Methylosarcina fibrata AML-C10: one gene and its partner. The protein of the gene in region 2 interacts with the protein of the main gene of each other region in a pairwise test. Links are inferred from orthologs where the notes say so. Each region holds a gene or a part of one and is shown on either strand. Other genes may lie near its edges.

Region 1 (17,236 bases), 3.0 Mb from region 2 along the record:
CGGTGGCGGTCTGGTCGTGGTCAGCGCTTTGGGATTATGGAACTTGTACGGCGCTTCGCTTAAAGATTTTTACGAGTGCATCGCGATTAACACGTGCTTTCTTCCTTGAATTCTTCATATTCTCCACGACAGGCTTTTTCCATGCCTGTTCCGAGGCCCTACGGCACCGATTGGCATGCGCTATTTATTAATTCAGGATCATCGGGTTATAATTGAAAGTTTTTATCCGCTGGGTATCTTGGTCGAAGCGTTTTACAGTGCAGGCACAAACCATTAGAGTCGGGCCGAACAAGCGCCGGCCTGGACATAAAAACCGGATAACTTTCGGATAGGGACGGCCTGGCCTCTCTATTTTCAATCAAGCTCTTTTATTTTAAAAACTTATGACTATCAGCAAGTTAAGAAACGTTGCCATTATTGCTCACGTTGACCACGGTAAAACCACTCTGGTCGACAAGCTGCTGCAACAATCGGGAACGTTCGCCGCGCATACCAAGATGGGTGAGCGGGTCATGGATTCCAACGATCTGGAGAAGGAACGGGGCATTACCATTCTGGCCAAGAATACGGCGCTGGATTGGAACGGCTATCACATCAACATAGTCGATACGCCCGGCCATGCCGATTTCGGCGGCGAAGTCGAGCGGGTCCTGTCCATGGTCGATTCGGTCTTGCTGCTGGTGGATGCGGTCGACGGGCCGATGCCGCAGACCCGGTTCGTTACCCAGAAGGCGTTTGCCCTGGGATTAAATCCGATCGTGGTCATCAATAAAATCGACCGGCCCGGTGCGCGGCCGGATTGGGTGGTCGATCAGACCTTCGACCTGTTCGACCGCCTGGGCGCCACCGACGAACAACTGGATTTTCCGATCGTGTATGCGTCGGCGATCAACGGTTATGCAGGGCTTGATGCGAACGTGACCGGCGGCGACATGACGCCTTTGTTCGAAACGATCGTCGAGAAAGTCAGCCCGCCCAAGGTCGACTTGGACGGACCTTTCCAGATGCAGGTTTCCAGCCTGGATTACAATACTTACGTCGGCGTGATCGGCATCGGCCGCATCCAGCGCGGCACGGTCAAGCCCGGCATGAACCTGTCGATCGTCAGCAGGGAAGGGGTCGAGAGAAAGGGACGCATGCTGCAATTGTTCGGATTCCACGGACTGGAACGGATCGAAGTGCCCGAAGCCCGGGCCGGCGACATCATCGCGTTCACCGGCATCGAAAAACTGGAAATTTCCGACACCCTGTGCCATCCCGACGCGGTCGAAGCCCTGCCGCCGTTGACCGTCGACGAACCCACGGTGACCATGACCTTTCAGGTCAACAATTCGCCGTTTGCCGGCAAGGAAGGCAAATTCCTGACCTCCCGACAGATACGCGACCGGCTGGAGAAGGAATTGCAGCATAACGTGGCGCTTCGGGTCGAGGATACCGGCGATCCGGACAAATTTAAAGTCTCGGGCCGGGGCGAGCTGCATTTGTCGGTGCTGATCGAAAACATGCGCCGCGAAGGCTTCGAGCTGGGCGTTTCCCGGCCCGAAGTCATCATCAAGGAGATCGACGGCGAAAAATGCGAACCGTTTGAAATGGTGACGATCGAACTGGAAGAAATTCACCAGGGTGCGATCATGGAGAAACTGGGCGAACGCAAGGGCGATCTGCTGAACATGGTTCCGGACGGCAAGGGCCGGGTGCGCCTGGAATACATGATGCCGTCGCGCGGGTTGATCGGTTTTCAGACCGAATTCATGACGGCGACATCGGGATCCGGCTTGTTTTACCATGTTTTCGACCATTACGGGCCGATGAAAAAAGGCGAGCTGGGAGCGCGCAAACGCGGCGTGCTGGTGTCCATGGTGCAAGGCAAGGCCCTGGCGTATGCGTTGTTTGCCCTGCAGGAGCGCGGCGAATTGTTCGTCGTGCACGCCGATGAAGTTTACGAGGGGATGATCGTGGGCATTCATTCCCGGTCGAACGATCTCGTGGTCAATCCGACCAAGGCCAAACAACTGACCAATATCCGCGCCGCCGGTTCCGACGAAAACCTGATTCTGACGCCGGTGCAAAAAATGACCCTGGAACAGGCGCTGGAGTTTATCGACGAAGACGAACTGGTCGAGGTGACGCCGAAGTCGATCCGGTTGCGCAAAAAGCTGTTGCTCGAGCATGAGCGCAAACGAGCGGCCAAGGACCGGGCCGACTAGAGCCTCCGCAAGGGGAGCGGATCATTTATTCCGTTCCCCGGCCGAATGCCGGGGTTGGATCGAGTACGGCGGCCGGATTTCTCCCGCAGGAACCTCGATAAAGAAGCCGCGTGTGAATTCAATCTTGATCCGGCCCGATGCCTGGGTAGCCCTGTCCTGTGCTTCAATCTTTTTTTATTACGCTGATCGTGCCGTTCGCTTCGATATAGCTTTGCTTGACTTCTTCCAGGCGCTCTATCCCTTCTTCCCGCAGCTTTCCCATTAATTCTTCTTCGCTGACCATTTCCAGCCTCAGGTTCCGCCGCTGGAGCCGCCCATCCTTGATCAGAAGCCGGGGAGGCGGACGCAGCAGGCGCTGCACCGCCGGAAAGTGATAACCCAGCCAGTCGAGAAAATAATCCCAGAACGCCAGCGTGGAGACGAGAACAAGCCCTTCCGTGATCGACTTGTAGTCATGGGCCATGGCGTTTTGCGCGGCGTCGGCGATCAGTACGACGACGAGGAGGTCGGAAATGCCCAGCGCTCCCGCTTCACGCCTGAGCAGCCGCAGCACGATGAAGAGAAAGAAATACACGATCGTGCCGCGCAGGAAGATTTCTCCGATAGGCAGGGAAGGAATGAAAAAGGCTTGCCAATCGATTGAATGAAACGTGCTCACTGCGTTTGCTCCCGGGTACGATGCCGCGCAGCCGGAACTCCGGATGCCAGAGCCGGGCTTTTCTTTCGCTGTGCGGCGGAAGGATGTTTATCAGATTAGAGCTGGCGAAAGATGAAATAAATCCCTTGTTTTGGAGGCTGCCCGCGTGACCTGGCGTTTGTTTTGTCGTCTCGCCGAGGTTGGGTTAGAGTATTTTCGATTGACATGCAAAGGACTGCCGGAGCAGGAGCGAATTCCTTCGATTTTCCGGGTTTCGCTGCGGAGAATGATGAACAGAGGGACGCAAGGCAGTCCGTCGTAGAAGAAAACGCCGATCGAGCCTTTGGCGGAGCCGTCTATCCGGGTCATGACATCTTCCAGTGAAACTTTGAACAATTTGGAATAATCATTGAATTCGTGCTCATTGAATCCGGTCGTTTCCGTGGCGCGTAACTTGTCGATACGGCTGTCCGGTTTGCTTTGCGCCAGGAAGATCGCGTGACATTCCGGATGAAAATAAAATGGTGCGGCTTAACTGTTGGCCACCCAGATGGAATCGAGTTGCAATGGTTTTTTTATTTTTTCGGCGTAAGCCGCGGCTTGTTCCTGCCGGGTAAAACCGCCCACGCGCAGCCGATACCATTTGGACTGATCAACTTCGACTTCGACGATTTCGGTGCGAACGCCTTTTTTGATCAATTGCAGGGCCTGCTGTTCGGCATCGCTTCGCTGTCTGAAGGAGACTAAATTAACGAACCAGCCCGGTTTGGCATTCGTCGTTTCCGGCATGGTAAAGGCTTTGCCGGACGATGAAGAATGACTGCCGGCATCGAAGGATTTTTCAAACGAGGTCTGCCGGATTGTTCCGCCGTTTGGCATCGCAACGGGCAACAGGGTTTCGGAAGGCGTTTCGTGTTCGGCCGTTTTTCCGATTCCGTTGTTTTGAGCAGGCCCCGAGGTTTCTTGCCGAGGCAGCCCGGTCTGAGCGGATAATCCCGGTGCTTGCCGTGACGGCTCAGTTGCAGTCAGCGCGAAAACCGCGACGGCGGCCGATCCGACGCTGATCCCTAAAGCAATGCAACTGAAAACGAAAGCTTTTTTTGTTTGGGCTGCCATCGCGTTCCGGAACTCTTTTTCTTCCGCGCTGATGACGCGTCGTTCGGAAGTCCCGTACTCCAAAACGGGGAGAGGTTCTTCATCAATCGAAGAGGATTGGCTTTGGCCGAAAGGTACCGGCGTTTCGGCCGGATCGTCCTCGATCGGTTCGATCCGGCTGGGAATCGTCCCCAGCTCGACCAGATCTTCAATCCGAAGCTTTTCTTCACGAATGGCCCCCGGCAGAGCAAGCGCCGAGTGCTCGTCCAGGCGCCAGGATTCGGATTCGACGGCAAAATCGATGGTTTCGGCGGCTGCGGAATTGTCGGCAAACGGCGGTTCCGGCCGGTTCTGAACCGGATCGATTGAGGACAAGGAAACGGCGGGGGCTTCTTCGTCAAGCGTTATGAGAGGCTCGATTTTATTGGCCGCAGGCCGTTCTTCGACAAGGGTTGCAAAATCGACCGGTCCTTCCCGTTCCTCAATCCAGGGGTTCCACGGAGCAGGGGGCTCGTGGTCGTTTTCTGCATCGAATCCGGTGTTCATGAGTAAACGATCGATGGCATCTTCATCCTCCAGATCTTCGGTCAACGGCGCATAAAGATTCGCGTCCGAGGGTGCAAATACGTCGCGGTATCGTTTTTCTTTAGATTTTTTGTGCAGAGAAACTGTCATTTTTGTACTCATTAATAGTAAGATAGGAATAAATTTCGGCCTTGGTATTCAATGTTAGTCGCTATCGAAATAAATGTCTTTCGTTTAAGGGTAATCAAACTTAAAGCTAGTACAGCGCAGTGATTAATAACAGGATAAACCTACAGAATCATAAGAACAAAATAATGAAACTGGCTCTCACCGTTCTAGGTCATAACCCGTCCACTCTCATTTCGGATATATTACCGGCCATTCGCGATAGCCGATGCAGTATCCTTGAATTAAGATCGTCGCGCCTGGTTCAGGCCTACGGCGCTTACCTGCTGATCCAGGGAAACTGGAACCAGATCGCCAAATTCGAAAGCGCCCTGGAAGCCATCCAGAAAAGAACGGAAATAAAAATTCATGCCATCCGGCCGGAACAAAAAGAAAAGGGGAGGGACTACGTGCCTTATTCCCTGGAAACCATCTCCCTGGACCGCGACAACATCATCGAATCCCTCACGGCCTTTCTCTGCGAACGGGAAATCGAAATCGAAGAAATAACCGGCAGCGCCTATCAAGCGCCTTATATTCAGACTTCGGTGTTTTCCACCCGCTTTATCATTTTAATACCTCCGCAACTGCGATTGCTGGCCTTACGCGAAGAATTTCTGGACTTTTGCGACCAATTGAATATCGACGCCATTCTTGAACCCATTAAACGCTAGGTTATTGATGACTCCCCTGACTCTCGGCAGTTCCGCCCCGGATGTGGAAATCCCGGCCACCGGCGGCCAATCGATTAATTTAACAAATTTTAAAGGCCGCTTCATCGTTTTATATTTTTATCCCAAAGACAGCACTCCCGGCTGTACGCTGGAAGGGCGCGATTTCGGCGCTCATATCGATCGCTTCCAGGCAATGAATGCCGTGGTTTTCGGTGTGTCCAGAGATTCGTTGCGATCTCATGAAAATTTCAAATGCAAACAGGCCTTTCCTTTCGACCTCTTGTCGGATCCGGACGAGACGTTGTGCCGTCTGTTCGACGTCGTCAAGATGAAAAACATGTACGGCAAACAGGTCAGAGGCATCGAGCGCAGCACTTTTTTATTCGACCCTCAGGGCATTCTGGTACGCGAATGGCGCAAGGTGACGGTTAAAACCCACGTCGCCGAGGTGTTGCGGGCGCTCTCGGAACTTGCCGCCCCGCAATAAGGCGGTTTTTCGCACGGTTGCGCCCGTTCCCGTCATTCATGTACCGAATCGCCATGCGCCGCCTTCTTTGTTCTTGAATGGTTCCGAATGTCCGACCTTTTCCGTGAACGACCGCCGCGGCAGGACGTCGAGCGCCGGCCGATCGATGGAATTTAAGCTAATCTATAAATTGATCCCACTTATCCCCGAGTTCCGTATTGTCGATGAATATTAAAACCACCCCGGATAAAAAACTGTTTGTTTTGGATACCAACGTTCTCATTCACGATCCGTCGTCGATATTCCGCTTTCAGGAGCATGACATCTTTATTCCGATGATCGTTCTGGAAGAACTGGACCATTTCAAGAAAGGCCTGACCGAAATGGCCCGTAACGTCCGCCAGGTCAGCCGCTTTCTCGACGAGCTGATACGGGACGCCAACCAGCAAACCATCGAAGACGGCTTGCCCTTGTCGCTGATCGAACGCGGCGTGATTCCTGCCGAAGCCGACAGAATGGGGCGGCTGTATTTTCAAACCCGGGCCATGACCGGACTGCTCCCGGAAAGCATGCCCGGTCGTACGCCCGACAACTCGATCCTCGGCGTCGTTCTTGCCCTCAAGAAGCAATTGCCGAACGTCAATGTGATTCTGGTCTCCAAAGACATCAACATGCGCATCAAGGCGGCGACGCTTGATTTGCCGGCCGAAGATTACCACAACGATCAGGTGCTCGAAGACATCGATCTATTGTACAGCGGCGCCGACGCACTGCCTGAGGATTTTTGGGAATTGCACGGCAGCAAGATGGAGTCCTGGCAGGAAAAAGGAAGAACGTTTTATCGGCTCGAAGCGCCTCTGGTGGCCGAATGGTATCCCAATCAATATCTTTACATCGAAAAGGACTCCAATTTCGAAGCCATCGTCAGGGAATGCAATCAGCGTCAGGCGATTCTGGAACTGGCCAGGGATTACCGCAGCAAACACAACAACGTCTGGGGAATCACCGCCAAAAACCGCGAACAGAACTACGCATTCAATGTTTTGCTGGATCCTGAAATCGATTTCGTTACGCTCCTCGGCACCGCCGGAACCGGCAAGACTTTGCTGGCGCTGGCGGCGGGTTTGACGATGACGATGGAGCAGAAGCTTTATAACGAAATCATCATGACCCGGGAAACGGTGCCGATCGGAGAGGACATCGGTTTTCTACCCGGAACCGAGGAAGAAAAGATGGCGCCGTGGATGGGGGCGCTGATGGACAATCTGGAACTGCTGGGCAACCGCAGCGGCCGCAATGAATGGGAACAGAGCGCGACCAACAATCTGTTGATGAACCGGGTGAAAATCCGCTCGCTCAACTTCATGCGGGGACGCACCCTGCTCAACCGCTACCTGATCATTGACGAGGCCCAGAACCTGACGGCGAAGCAGTTGAAAACCCTGATCACCCGCGCCGGTCCCGGAACCAAAATCATCTGCATCGGCAATCTTTCGCAAATCGATACGCCCTATTTGACGGCCACCACCTCCGGGTTGACGTATATCGTGGATCGCTTCAAACGATGGCCGCACAGCGCGCACATCACCTTGCGCCGCGGCGAGCGCTCGCGTCTGGCCGATTACGCCTCGGAGACGCTGTAACGGCGCTCATCCGTTCGTTCCCCGGCGCACAGGAAGAGAATCGGAGCGGGCGATTTCCGGTTCAAATCGTGGTCAGAATGGTTTGTCCCCGTGCGCTGGAGCATTTTCACGTCGCGTGGCCGAATGAATTCGCCTCTGCAAGTGATAGGAAACGCTCTAATAATAGTCGTGCTTCTGATCTCCGATTCGAGGCCAGGCCGTCAGCACCGCCTGGACGACGGTCGCTAAAGGAATGGCGAAAAATACGCCCCAGAAGCCCCATAGGCCGCCGAAAAACAGGATGGCGACAATGATCGCGATGGCGTGCAGGTTGACGGCTTCGGAGAACAACAGGGGCACCAGAATGACGCCGTCCAGCATCTGAATGATCGAGTAGGCCATGAGCACATACATGAAGTCGTCTCCGCCCAGGCCCCACTGGAAATAAGCGATGCCCAGCACCGGAAAGGTCACCAGGGTGGCCCCGATATAAGGAATGATCACCTGAAGGCCCATCAGGACCGCGAGCAACAAGGCGTAATTCAGCCCCATCGCCGCAAAGGTGGCATAGCTTACCACCAAGAGGATAAATACCTCGACAATTTTTCCGCGCACGTAATTGCCGATCTGCGTGTTCACTTCATTCCAGACCCGTACCGACAAATAGCGGTCCCGCGGCAGAAACTGCACGAACCAGGCGATCAGCTTGTGTTTGTCCTTGAGAAAGAAAAAAACCATCATCGGCACGAGAAACAGATAAACCAACACGCTGACCAGGCCAACCACCGAGGCGGCCGAAGCCGACAGCATGTTTTGTCCGTAAATGATCAATTCCCTTTGCAGGGTATACAGCATTTCCAGGATTTTTCTTTCCGAAAAGAATTTAGGATACATTTTCGGCAGCCGCATGATCCCGGTTTGAGCTCTTTCGATGATCATCGGTATGTTTTGAATGAGTTCCATCGCCTGCTGGGAAATGATCGGAATGAGATAAAACAGTAAAAAGATCAGGCCGGCCATAAACACCGAAAACACCAGACAGACCGCCGGCAAGCGCGGTATTTTGTAACTTTCGGCCTTGGCCACCAGGCCTTCCAATAAATAGGCGATGACGATTGAAGTAAATGCCGGCATCAGAATGTCTGACAAAGAGTAGATCAGAACGAAGCTGACTACCAAAATGATGGCTAATGATACCGCCTGAGGATTGGGCAGAATCCGCCTGAAATATTCCCGAAATAACTGTATGTTTACAAACTGGTTTTGAGGAGTCATCAATGATAAATAATGGATAGGAATGGCTGATTTTCTATTCTATCTCGACACGCTGCTCTAAACTCTTCTTTATTGGAAAGAAGGAATTGGACTTTGGCTGGTCGCGTGCCCGCCAAGGCAGGCGTCGAAACACATTGGAATCGGAATGAGGAAATTATACGGAAAAATACCGGAAAATTTATGAAAATGCTTTACCCCTTGTTAATCAGTATCATCTTATGCATCGGCGTGTTGTTGGGTTGTATGCCGATGATCTACCCCCCCGGAGAAAAAAACTACACGGCGCAATTGCTTGGAAACACCATCGTAACGGAAGACGGCGCCCGTTTGCCGTTAAGATTTTGGCTGCCGGAAACCGAGCCTAAGGCGGTTATCATTGCCTTGCACGGGTTCAACGACTACAGCCGGTTTTTCGATCAGCCGGGCCGCTTTTTCAGCAAGCAGGGGATTGCCAGTTTTGCCTACGATCAACGCGGTTTCGGGGCCGCTCCGAAACGCGGCCTGTGGGCCGGAAGCAAGGCCTATGCCGACGATTTGAAAACCGCAGTGAGGCTGATCGCCCGGCGTTATCCGCAACTCCCCATTTATCTTTTGGGCGAAAGCATGGGGGGAGCCGTCATTATCACGGCGATGAGCGGGAAGGACAGGCCCGAAGTGGCGGGAATCATTCTGGCCGCCCCGGCGTTATGGGCCAGAGAGACGATGCCCTGGTACCAGACCGGCTTGTTGTGGACGCTGGCGCACAGCTTGCCCTGGCTTACCCTGACCGGCGAGGGCGTTAAAGTGACGCCTTCCGACAATGTAGAGATGCTCCACGCTCTGGGCCGGGATCCCTGGGTGATCAAAAGTACCCGAGTGGAAACCTTGTACGGCCTGACCAATCTGATGGACAAAGCGTTCGACAGCGCCGGCTTGTTGCACGCCAATACACTGCTGCTTTACGGAGAGAAAGACGAAATCATTCCGAAAGAGCCGACTTATGCCTTTCTTCAACAGTTTTTGAGCGCCAGGCCTGCTACGGTGAAAACCGTTGCTTTTTATCAGAACGGCTATCATATGCTGCTTCGGGATCTGCAGGGAGAGACGATCTGGCAGGACATAACGGCATGGATCGAAGCCGGCTCCGGAAGATTGCCGTCGGGAGCCGATCAACGCGCCCAGATTCTGCTGGCGCCGTCCGCAGGCGACAAGCTGGAAAATTAAAAATCGGCCTCGACTCATCGCTTCGGCCGTTCTCGGCCGGTCTTTTCGGTTAAGTTCCGTCGGCAGGGCTGCCGGGCATAGCGGATGACAAAGAGCCGGGCAGGGCACCGCTTTAACGCCGGTGCCGGCGGTCCAGTTGCTTTAAATACTTGAGTTTTTCACCGATTTTAATCTCCAGCCCCCGGTCGACGGGCTGATAGTAACTTCTGTCCTGCAACGGTTCGGGAAAATAGTTTTCGCCCGCGGCATAGGCTTCGGCTTCGTCATGCGCATAGCGGTATTCCTTGCCGTAATCCAGCGCCTGCATCAAGGCGGTCGGAGCATTCCGCAAATGCACCGGCACTTCCAGACTGCCGTGCTGCCTGGCGTCCTGCATGGCCGCGTTATAGGCCTTGTAGACGGCGTTGCTTTTCGGCGCACAAGCCAGATAAACGACCGCTTGCGCCAGGCTGAGTTCGCCTTCGGGACTGCCCAGACGTTCCTGCGCTTCCCAGGCATTGAGGGCGATTTGCAAGGCTCTCGGATCGGCATTGCCGATGTCTTCGGACGCGATCCGGACGATGCGGCGGGCCAGATAGGCCAGGTCGCAGCCGCCGTCGATCATCCGGCACAGCCAGTACAGGGCGGCATCCGGGGAGCTGCCGCGTACCGATTTGTGCAGCGCCGAAATCTGATTGTAAAATTCGTCGCCCTGCTGATCGAAGCGCCGGACGCTGCCGCTCAGCACCTCGCGGGCGCAGGCTTCGTCGATGTTCCGGCTGTCGTGCGCGGCCGCGAGTTCTGCGGCCAGTTCCAGCAGATTCAACAATTTTCTGGCGTCGCCGTCGGCCGCCTGGGCAAATTGCCGCTTGACGTCCTCGCTCACGGCCAGACCCAGGCCGCCCAGACCTTTGCCGGAATCGGCAAGCGCCGCGTTCAGGACCGTCAGCAGATCCTCGGCCGTCAATGACTTGAGCACGTACACCCGCGCTCTTGAGAGCAAGGCGTTGTTGAGGGCGAAAGAAGGATTTTCGGTGGTCGCTCCGACAAAATACACGGTGCCGTCTTCGACGTGCGGCAGAAAGGCATCCTGTTGGGATTTATTGAAACGATGCACTTCGTCGACGAACAACACCGTGCGCCGGTGTTGCGTCTGCTGAATCGATTTGGCTTCGGCGACGGCCGCCCTAATTTCCTTGACGCCGGCCAAAACCGCCGAAACCGGCATGAACTCGGCATCCGAATGTCGGGCGATCAGACGGGCCAGCGTGGTCTTTCCGGTGCCGGGCGGCCCCCAGAATATCATCGAATGCAGCCGGCCCGAGCGGATCGCTTCATACAGCGGCTTGCCGGCCGTCAGTATATGCTGCTGGCCGACGTATTCTTCCAATGAGTGGGGGCGCATCCGGTCGGCCAGCGGCTTGGTCAGGTCCTCAAACATCATAAAGGCAAACGAGCATCCTTCGGCAAGCGGTCGAGGCCGTCCTCCGACGGCGGATCAGGCCTCCAATCCGGTTTATTTATCGGAAAAAACGTCCACTCCTTTCGGAGGCGTGAATTGGAAGAGCGTCTGTTTCAGCGGAGGATTGACGATGACATCGGAAAAATAAATGCGGGTCAACTGGCCGAAATTGTCGCTTAATTCCATGCCGCCGAGGATCCCTTTGGTCAAGCCGATGAGGATGTATTTGAAAGTGCTTTCCTCGCTTTTCGGCGACAGCTTGATCCATTGCATGTCGCCGTCGATGCCCTGATCTTCCATGATAAAGTTATCTTCCAGCGAAATCTGTCCGCTTAACAGCAAGGCCGGGGTGGAGCCCAGCGACTCGTCCAGTTTTTTGATGGTCACCTGTTCCAGATCGGTATCGTAAAACCAGACTTTGCCGGCATCGGCGACGATTTCCTGGGTAAAAGGCTTCTCGTAATTCCAGCGGAATTTTCCCGGCCTTTGCAGATAAAAAACGCCGTAGCTGGTCCTCACGGGATTGCCCGCTTCATTGAGCAGCACTTGTTTAAAATTCGCGCTGAGCGATTTTGAGGTCGCCAGAAAAGTTTTCAACTGCTGAATCGGCTTGTCTGCCGCCAAAGCCTGGCCGGTGCACGTCAGCCAGGCGATTAAGATCAGGTTGTAAAAATTGATTCTAGACATGGCAATCCCGTCGATCATTATTGCGTAAATAAATCATTAAACCAGTTGCTATCCTGTTGGGTTCCCGGCGTCGGGCTGCACGAAGAATAAGCCGTCGGTTCGGAGCCGGAAATGTAAGGATAATTCCTGGCGCCTGGGCAGGTCTCGCCGGCCAGCAAGCCGTTGTAGGGATCCACCCAGACCATCTTGATGTTGTCGGGCGGAATCAGATCGACCGGTTGCGTCGAAATTTGCCGCATCAGAGCCGTCCAGACCTGCAGCGCGCCGGTGGCGCCGGTGAGCCCTGCCGGTTTGTTGTCGTCGCGTCCCACCCAGACCACCGATAGATAATCCCCGCTGTAACCGGCAAACCAACTGTCCTTGGCATCGTTGGTGGTGCCCGTTTTGCCGACCAAGCCATACCCCGGAGGAAAGGCGGAATAAGCCGATTGGCCGGTGCCGCTCTGCATGACTTCCTGCAAAATGGTGTTGACGATGTAGGTCGCCGAAGGGTCGACGGCCTGCCGGACGGTGAAAGGATAACTTTGAAGACGCTCGCCGCTGGACGAAAGGACTCCTCTGATCGCTTTCAAAGGCGGCGAAAAACCGTCTCCGGCCAACGTTTGATACATTTGGGTCACTTCCATCGGGGTCAATTGCATGGCGCCCAACAGGAATGACGGATACAATTCCACCTTGCGGGTCACGCCCATGTTTCTCAAGGTTTTGGCCGTTCGCGCAATGCCGACGTCCATGCCGATGCGGACCGTGGCGAGATTGTAGGATTTGGCTAGAGCGGTATGCAGGGGGACGGTGCCATGCTCCCTATTGTCGTAATTTTTAGGGCTCCAGTCGTTGCCGTTCGGACCCTTGACGAAAACGGCCGAATCGCTCACCGGCGAGGTGATGGTGTACCGGTTCGGATACTCGAGCGCGCTGAGATAGACGACCGGCTTGATCAACGAGCCGATCGGCCTGACGGCGTCGAGGGCGCGGTTGAATCCCGATGCCGAATTTTTCCGGCCGCTGGCCAGAGCGGCAATTTCACCGCTGTCCCGATGGGTTACGACGACCGCGGTTTCAAGATTTTTGGTCTTGGGCAGTTTTTCGAGCTGACTCAATTTGCTGGCGACCGTCTGTTCCAGCGTATCCTGAATCCGGGTATCCAGGGTAGTGAAAATGACCAGCCCTTCGGAGGTCAGGTCTTCCTCCCGGTAATCGCGTCTGAGCTGGCGCTTGACCAGATCCAGAAATCCCGGATAGCGGTTGGCCGAGCGATGGGTATTGGCGATCACGTTCAAGGGTTTGGCTTTGGCTTCTTCGGCTTGCTCGGTGCTCAGGTAGCCTTCCGCCGCCATCTCGTCCAGCACCAGATTGCGCCGTTGCAAAGACCGTTCGGGAAAGCGCCTCGGATCGTATTCGGAGGGCCCCCGAACCAGCGCCACCAGGGTCGCCAGTTGTTCCATCGGAAGATTCTTCAAGGAACCGCCGAAATAAAATTCGCTGGCCAGACCGAAGCCGTGGACGGCGCTGGCGCCGTCCTGGCCGAGATAGATTTCGTTTAAATAGGCTTCCAGAATTTCATTCTTGCTGTAGCGGTATTCCAGAATCAACGCCATCAAGGCTTCTTTTACCTTTCGGGACAAACTGCGCTCGGACGTGAGGTAAAAGTTTTTAACCAGTTGTTGAGTGATGGTGCTGCCGCCCTGAACCATGCCGCCGGCCCGCATGTTGTTCCACATCGCCCGGGCGATGCCGCGCAGGGAAATGCCGAAATGCTGGTAAAAATCCCGGTCCTCGGAAGCCAGGAGGCCCTTGATCAGCATGTCCGGAGCTTCTTCGAGCTTGATCAGAACCCGGTCTTCCTTGATGGTAGGGTAAAAGCTGCCGATCAGCACCGGATCCATACGGATAATGGCAATGTCTTTTTTTTGCGTTAAATCGGTAACAGCGCTGATGCCCGATTGGTTAAAGTCGACGCGCAGGGTGGTACTCGGCTGCTTTTGGTCCAGAAAAGTAAAATCACGGGTTTTTACGATGATTCCTTGATCTTTTTTAAAAAAGGTGCCGTCCGCCGATAGAAGAGGATCGGTCCGATAGTGCAGTTGCCCCAGCAATTCCTCGAATTTGGCCTCCGTCAGGTTATAGCCGGCATAAAGTTCGACCGGATTCGCGTACACTCTGGCAGGAATCGCCCAGCGCTTGCCTTCGAACTGTTTCCGGACGTTGTAATCGAGATAGCCGAGATAGCTGGTTAAAACAAACGCAAACCCGACAAGACCTATTAATAGAAGGGTTCCAAACCAGTGCGAGGCCCGACGGCCTCGGGGCTTTTTCGGATTGTATCGGGATCCACGCTTTTTAGCTCTTTCTGTCATAGCCTCTCGATCTATTGGGAATGCCGGAATGCATCACGGCAGTTAAACCGGATATTATACATCATCAGGACTGGAAACCTCATGACGGATGAATGTATCAATTTCAGGATGAATGAAAAGTGAATAGAAGAAAAAGTTCTGCCGCTGCTTGATAAAAAGGAAAAATTTTCAATGGTTGGAGTCGTGTCTGTTTTGCCCCGAGAAGGCCTGGATTGTAAATTATTGGAACAATCCGACTTTGAACTTTAAATTCGAAGATTAAATTCGAAGATTGACAAAGAACGGCTTCCGTTTCCTATTCCATTCTCAAAAAAATCCAAAAAACCGGCGGGGAGCATTATTCGCCGGCCAGAGCCAACGCCAATTCGGCAGCTTCTCTAATTTGCTCGTTTTTATCTTTGCTCAAGCTGCTCAATCGCTCGATCAACTGGGGATCATCCACCTCGGATATCGATTCCAGAGTTAGGACGACGATATCGGAATTATTGTTTTCCAAGGCGGCAATCAATAGTCGTTGCCGCTCTTTTGCGTCTCCCCATTCGCTGATCTGAATGACCGCCTGCTCTCTGACATTCATGTCGGGATCGCCCAAAGCAAACAAAATACCTTCCTTTGCGTTATCGGTCGCGTATTCGCCTAGAGTCATGACGGCTAATTCCCGGTCTTCCGCCTCCTGATCGTTATGCAAAGAGTGCAAGGCTTCTTCGACCATTTGAAGGCTGTCGGGATCGTTTGCCGACTGTTTTGTAAAGGCCTGTTGTTCCGTTGCCGCCAGATATCGTTGCCGCAAAACTTGATTGAATGAGTTCGATCGGGAAGTTATTGAAGCGGGCTTTGAAGGCTGTTCCGGATGGCGGGTTCTAGCCGAATTACTGAAGGTTGAATAGACGGCTTTAATTTTCGCCGTTATGGGAGGGAAAAAATACGCTGCAAACGGGATGGCAACGATCAATAGTATGAAGCGAGAAATAGCTTTCTTATTATTAACGCTCACCATTTTACATTAACTTGATGAAATTTATTAAAATTATTGATTTTTATATAGAAGTTGATAGAGGAAATCATACTAAATATAATGATACCGGTTTGCGGCCGATTTCTGCGGGACCGAGAAATCGCAAACCGAAAGCTTAATTTAACCGATTCGGATTGACAATAGGATAAGTTGAATTGGGCTATTTAAATAAAACTTATTAGAGAGGATGTGATAGAACTATGAAAAAAATGATACTAAAAGGTTCAATCCTGGCGCTGATTTCTACAGGCGTATTCGCCGCTCCGCCCAAGGACTGTCCGGTGACTTACGACCAGTTGAAAGCGGCATTGGATGCGGCAGTCACTCAGGATAACGGGGGCTTGGGTTTTGACATGTGGGGTACCGTTGTCAATGCCGACGGCAGAGTTTGCGCCGTTGCCAGAACGGGCGAAAAATTAAACGATCAATGGTTGGCCAGCCGCATTATTTCGGCTCAGAAAGCCTATACGGCGGCGACCTTGAATAACAACCAAGGATCGAGCGCCAATTCCACGGGCGGTTTTGCTTTTTCTACTGCCAGTCTCTATGGTGCCGTGCTCGAAGGCGGTCCGCTTTATGGTCTTCAGCACAGTAATCCGGTCGATACAAAATGGGCTTATGCGGGTAACAGCGAAAAATTCGGTACCAATAAAGATCCACTGGTAGGACGAAGGATCGGCGGCATCAACGTATTTGGCGGCGGGTTGTCCTTGTTTGACGCAAACGATCAGGTGGTGGGCGCCGTCGGAGTCAGTGGCGACACTTCCTGCGCGGATCATAATATTGCCAGACGGGTTAGAAACTATTTCGCGACCAACGGTATCGCCCAGGCTCCGGCAACCGAAGCCGATATCGATTATGCGGGAGGGTATCCTGACTGTTCCGGAAGTTCGGCGACTTTTTATACCGAGAACATCGTCGGTTTGAGTCAGCGCTTTCCTTAAAAAAATCTCTGATTTAACGTGGGGAACCGGATGACTTGTCCGGTTCCCTCAAACTTTTTTAATATTGAACTTGCCGCTCCTTCCGGACTCTTTCTGCTTCTCCAGGCTAACTCAAATGCATGTCTTCCACAATTTTTAATGACTGAAAAAAGATGATAAAAAAGCGAGTGACAATGGTCGTGCTGGCATTGACCCTGTGCGCGTGCAACGATACCGGCAAGGAAGGCGAGGGCGGTAACGACACCCGGACGCTTTTCCAAAAAGCCCTTCAGCAGGATTCCCGCAAGATCGATAAAACCCCGGATTCAAACACTCCGTCAAAGAAAACGGAATCCGCCGGTAACCGGCCTTCGTTTACGCCAACGGACGGGGCCGAGGCTGATGAAACCGTCGACGCCGAAGAGCTGGAAGAATTCCGGCAGGACTATGAAGGAGCGGCCGATGTCGAGGAAAAATCCGAGGCGCTCATTGCTTTGGTGCAGGCCGACGAAAAAAACGCAGTGGCCTTGTTAAAGGAAGCCTATACCAGTCCGGAGCCCGAATTGCGGAGAGAAGCCATCTTGCAATTGCAGGATTTCAGCGACGATGAGCAGGCGGTGGATTTGATGTTGAGAGCTTTGGACGATCCGGACTCGGAAGTGGTTATGAATGCGGTGGAAGGCCTGTCCGGACAAGAAAGCGCCCGTGTCGCGGAAAAATTAAAAAAAGTGGCGCAGTCCCATCCCGACGAGGCGGTCAGAGAACTGGCCCAGGATTATCTGGATCAAGCGAATGAATACAGTCAATAAATATTAATCGATTCGACAAAAAGAGCCGATTAACGGCGTATCAAGCCGGAAGATTCCAGGATGAACGTTGTTTTCGATGAAGTCCGGCTGTCGGTCAGGACTGTTTCGCTAACCGGCCATAACGGCCCTTTAAAA
Region 2 (4,756 bases):
GCAGCGGCCAAGGCGTTGACGACGTTGTGCCGGCCGGCCAGTTGCAGAACGCACTCGGCGGAACCGCCGGCGCTTACCAGTTGAAACGCCGTGGCGAAACGGTTGTCGACAATACCTGTTCTAATCGCTTTCGCCGTCAGGTCCGCCCGGTCGTGCAGTCCGAAAGACAGGGTTTTCCTGTCGCCCGCCAGCGACTTCCAGTAATCGTAATAACGGTCGTCGCGATTAATGACGGCCACGCCGTCCCGGCCCAACGTGCGGATGATTTCACCCTTGGCCCGGGCGACTCCTTCCACACTGCCGAAACCTTCGATATGAGCGGGGCCGGCATTGGTGAGAATCACCACGTCGGACCGAGCATAGCGGCTAGTATATTCGATTTCGCCGTGATGGTTGGCGCCCATCTCGATCACTCCGTACCGATGCTGCTCGTTCAGGCGCAGCAAAGTTAAAGGCACGCCGATGTCGTTGTTCAAGTTCCCCGGGGTGTAGAGCACCTGACCGTTAACCGAAAGAATCGCGGCAACCATTTCCTTGACGGTGGTCTTGCCGTTGCTCCCGGTAACGCCGACGATCGATGCCGGCAGGGTTCGGCGCCAGGCTCCCGCCAGTTCGGCCAGAGCGAAACGAGTATCGGCCACCGTTACGTGCGGTATTCCTGCCGTGACGCCCTTTCGAACAATGGCTGCGACGGCCCCGCCTTGCTCAGCCTGTTCGATAAAATCGTTACCGTCAAAAGTCTTCCCCTTGATGGCAATATAGAGAGCACCCGGCTGAATCGTCCTGGTATCGATGCCGACCGAAGAAACGGTCACGTCGTTACCGATCAGATCGCCGCCCACCCATCTGGAAATTTCACTCAACAACAATTGCATTTTGATCCGCTCTCTTATTTAATGCCGCTGCTACGATTCCGGCGTCACTAAATGGCAGCTTTACGCCGTTTATTTCCTGATACTGCTCATGGCCTTTGCCGGCAATGACGACATAGTCGTCCGGTTGTGCCTGCAAAACAGCGGTTTGTATGGCTTTTTCCCGATCTCGGATCACTTTCACCTTTTCCATGCGGCATCCCGATGCGATGTCGTCGACGATCGCCTGGCCGTCCTCAAAACGCGGATTGTCGTCCGTCAGGATGACCTGATCCGCCCACCGTTCGGCGATGGCGCCCATTTCGGGCCGCTTGCCGCGGTCCCGATTGCCGCCGCAGCCCAATACGACCCACACCGCCGAGTTACAATGTTTTCTTACGCTCGACAACACTTTTTCCACCGCATCGGGCGTATGCGCATAATCGACGAATACGACCGGAGCCCGGCCGCCACCGAAACGCTCCATCCGGCCCGCGACCGGCTTCAGCGAGCGTAACCTGCGAGCCGACTCTTCCAACGAATGACCCAAGGCCAGCATGACGGCTAAAACCGCCAACACGTTATCGATATTGAACTCGCCGAACAGCGGGATTCGTATCCGTTGGCATTCATGCTGCCAACGCACGTCGAATTCAATGCCGTCCGCCTGGTAGGCGATCCGTTCCGGCGCGAGACACTCGGCCTGTGCCGTTTTGTTCCCCTGCCGACTGTATCCCCATAACGCCACGTTCTTAGGAACAGTCGCCAGCACGCGGTTGCTGTAATCGTCGTCCAGGTTCACGACCGCAAAGGACAAATCCGGTTTATCGAACAGCTTCATTTTGGCCTGCACGTAAGCTTCCATAGAGCCGTGATAATCCAGATGATCCCGGCTGATGTTCGTCAATACCGCGCCTTTAAACCGAACGCCGTTTACTCGCCCCTGTTCCAGGCCGTGCGACGAAACTTCCATGGCCACCGATTTTTTTTGCTCGGCCGCCAGTTGAGCCAGAATCCGTTGCACGGCCAAGGCGTCCGGCGTGGTGTTCAATGTTTCGTTCAGCTTGCCCCATTCGCCCCAGCCCAAGGTTCCGATAATGCCGCAATCGTCCAGTAACTGGCCCAGAAACTGGCTGCAGGAGGTTTTGCCGTTGGTGCCGGTCAAGCCGATAACGTCAAGCCGGCGCGACGGATCCCCGTAAAAACGCGCCGCCACGTCCCCGAGTTTCAGTTCCAGATGATCTACTGCAATATGCGGTATTCTCTTTAACTGAAGGGCAAAACCGGCCGTATCTCCGGCGGGGTCAAACACCACCGCACAGGCCCCCTTCCGGACGGCTTCATCAAGATGCGTCAAGCCATGCTGCCTGGAACCGGCCAAGGCGATGAACACATCTCCCGGCACAAGCGTCCGGCTGTCCAGCGACAGGCCGGTTACCAACCGGTCTTCGGCAACCACCGCGATCCCTGCCAGTAACTGACTCAGTTGCAAGGCTGTTTCAAGAATCATTACGGGTCAACAACAGGGGCATGGTGCTCTGCTGATCGGGAGCGATGCCCAGGATTCTCAAGGCTCCGGCCATTACCTTGGAAAACACGGGCGCCGATACCAGCCCACCGTAATATTCCCCGGCCGAAGGTTCGTCGATCATTACCGTAATGATCAACCGCGGATCCCTGGCCGGCGCCAAGCCGGCAAAAACCGCAAAATATTTGTTGCTGCTGTATCCTCCGCGCCCCGCTTTTTTTACGGTCCCGGTTTTTCCGGCAACGGTATAGCCGTCCACGCGGGCTTCATAAGCGGTGCCGTCTTTCATGATCACGCTTTCCATCATGGTTCTTACGCTCTGAGCCGTCTTCGCGGAAAAAACCCGATGCGCATCCGGATCTTCCTCCCGCTTCAGCAAACTGACCGAATGCAGCATGCCGTCGTCAGCCAGGGCCGTATACGCTCTTGCCAGTTGCACCGCCGAAGCGTTCAGACCATAGCCGAACGACAGAATCGCCCGGTCGAAATCCTGCCATTTCCGGTAATCCGTCAAAATACCGCTTGCCTCTTTGGGAAAGCCCGCATTGGACGCCGTACCAAAGCCAAGCTGATGGTAAAGATTCCAGAGATATTTCGGCGGCATCTTCAAGGCCATTTGACTCACCGCGATATTGCTGGATTTTTTCAACACGTGCGTTAAATCGAGAGCTCCGTAGTTATGCACGTCCTTAACCTGATGACGACCGATCTCAAAGATTCCATGCGTGTAAAAAATATCGTTGGGACGGACATACCCCCCATCCAGCGCAGCGGCCACGACGAACGGTTTTACCGTCGAGCCCGGCTCGAACACTTCCGTAAAGGCGCGGTTTCTGTATAAGTTTTCCTTTAAATCCTCTCTTACATTCGGATTGAAGGAGGGCTGGTTGACCGCCGCCAGTATTTCGCCGTTTTTCGCATCCAATACCACTAAAGTACCCGACTTGGCCTTATGCGCTTCCACCGCCGACTGCAACTCACGATAAGCCAGATACTGAATGCGCTGATCGATGCTCAGCTCCAGGGTTCCGCCGGAGACGGGTTCTTTTATATTTTCTACGTCATCGATAATCTGACGCTTGCCGTCCCGGATGACCCGTTTTTTTCCCGGAATGCCTTTCAACAGGGCTTCATACCCTTTCTCCATGCCTTCCTGTCCGATATCGTTCAGATCGGTGAATCCCACGATATGCGCCGAAACGGCACCCGCCGGATAGAAGCGTTTGAACTCTCGATCGAAATTTACCCCCGGCAGGTTTAAATTCTTCACCTTCTCAGCGTCACCGGGACTGATCCGGCGAACCACATACGCAAATTGCCGGGTGGGATCGCTGTTAAACAACTTGGCCACTTTGCCTTGAGGCAACTCCAGCACTTTTTCCATTTGGCTGATGTGTTTGCGGTCCGCCGATCGGTAATTTTTCAGTTCCTCGGCAATTTGCTCGTCCGGTTGCTTATGTTTTTTCAGCTTCTCGATGAAACTGATCTCCGCCAGATGATGTTCCCTGGGATTCACCCAGATGGATTGCACCGGTGTACTAATCGCCAGCGGCTCTCCGTTTCGGTCCTTGATCATTCCTCGGTAAGCGGACACCGACACGTCGTCTACATGTTTCTTGTCTCCCTGTTCCTTAAGGAAGTCCTTGTTCAAAACCTGCAAATCCACTGCCTTTAAAACAAGCACGGCCATACAAGCCATCATGAATGAAACAACGAACTTTCTTCTGGACGAATAATCGCCATCACCGGCTTTCGTTTTGCTTTTTCGTTGATAGTCCAGCATTTACGGTTTTAAATAAACTATTTTATCCCGTTGCGGCATGGTCAGTTTTAAGTGCTGCCGCGCCAGTTGTTCAATCCGGTCGTGTTCGGCCAAAGTCGTCAGTTCCAATTGCAATTTCCCCCAGTCCACTTCGTATTGATCCAGGATTCTTTCCTGCTTTTGAATCTCGATAAAAACCAGGCGCGAATAGTATTTACTGTAAATCGCCCCCAGCGCCGACGCCAGCAATCCGGACAGCAGGACGCCGGCCAGCATGAAATGATATTTTGTCATTTAAACTCTCTCGGCCACCCGCATCACTGCGCTGCGTGCCCTGGGATTCTGCCCGATTTCCCGATCACCGGCCTTGATCGCCTTGCCGATTTTTTTCAGCATGCCTTTACTTATGTCGGCCTCTTTCACCGGCAGCTTGCCCGGATCAAATTTAGCCCCCGATTCAGACCTGATAAACTGCTTGACCATTCTGTCTTCCAGAGAATGAAAAGAGATGACCACTAATCGGCCGCCCGGCTTTAAAACACGAACGGATTGCTGCAGTGCTTCCTTGAGTTCGTCCAGCTCCCTGTTGATTTCGATGCGTATGGCCTGAAAAGT

What was found.
Region 1: the proteins of A3OW_RS0117695 (region 2) and mrcB interact in binary tests that used the Escherichia coli proteins (3 or more experiments, as listed by UniProt). The link is inferred for Methylosarcina fibrata AML-C10 from one-to-one orthologs.

Annotation. Positions count from the first base shown.
Region 1 is NZ_KB889965.1:806,113-823,348, forward strand. Bases 11,685-14,720 are described here. They hold mrcB (penicillin-binding protein 1B), read right to left. Parts: upstream 14,355-14,720; coding sequence 12,015-14,354; downstream 11,685-12,014. Other genes in these bases: lolA (outer membrane lipoprotein chaperone LolA), read right to left, coding at 11,685-11,997; A3OW_RS0104180 (HEAT repeat domain-containing protein), read right to left, coding at 14,692-14,720. Outside these bases: A3OW_RS24010 (sulfite exporter TauE/SafE family protein), read left to right, coding at 1-109; translational GTPase TypA, read left to right, coding at 384-2,207; A3OW_RS0104120 (DUF421 domain-containing protein), read right to left, coding at 2,371-2,865; A3OW_RS0104130 (SPOR domain-containing protein), read right to left, coding at 3,376-4,614; A3OW_RS0104135 (glycine cleavage system protein R), read left to right, coding at 4,779-5,303; A3OW_RS0104140 (peroxiredoxin), read left to right, coding at 5,311-5,790; A3OW_RS0104150 (PhoH family protein), read left to right, coding at 5,994-7,412; A3OW_RS0104155 (AI-2E family transporter), read right to left, coding at 7,569-8,666; A3OW_RS0104160 (alpha/beta hydrolase), read left to right, coding at 8,847-9,869; A3OW_RS0104165 (replication-associated recombination protein A), read right to left, coding at 9,982-11,292; more of lolA, read right to left, coding at 11,365-11,684; more of A3OW_RS0104180, read right to left, coding at 14,721-15,144; A3OW_RS0104185 (GlcG/HbpS family heme-binding protein), read left to right, coding at 15,570-16,313; A3OW_RS0104190 (HEAT repeat domain-containing protein), read left to right, coding at 16,466-17,101. UniProt on the Escherichia coli protein: Cell wall formation. Synthesis of cross-linked peptidoglycan from the lipid intermediates.
Region 2 is NZ_KB889965.1:3,787,394-3,792,149, reverse strand. What follows is about bases 1,757-4,756. They hold A3OW_RS0117695 (peptidoglycan D,D-transpeptidase FtsI family protein), read right to left. Parts: upstream 4,163-4,756; coding sequence 2,351-4,162; downstream 1,757-2,350. Other genes in these bases: rsmH (16S rRNA (cytosine(1402)-N(4))-methyltransferase RsmH), read right to left, coding at 4,436-4,756; ftsL (cell division protein FtsL), read right to left, coding at 4,163-4,435; A3OW_RS0117700 (UDP-N-acetylmuramoyl-L-alanyl-D-glutamate--2,6-diaminopimelate ligase), read right to left, coding at 1,757-2,361. Outside these bases: A3OW_RS0117705 (UDP-N-acetylmuramoyl-tripeptide--D-alanyl-D-alanine ligase), read right to left, coding at 1-875; more of A3OW_RS0117700, read right to left, coding at 856-1,756. UniProt on the Escherichia coli protein: Essential cell division protein that catalyzes cross-linking of the peptidoglycan cell wall at the division septum. Required for localization of FtsN.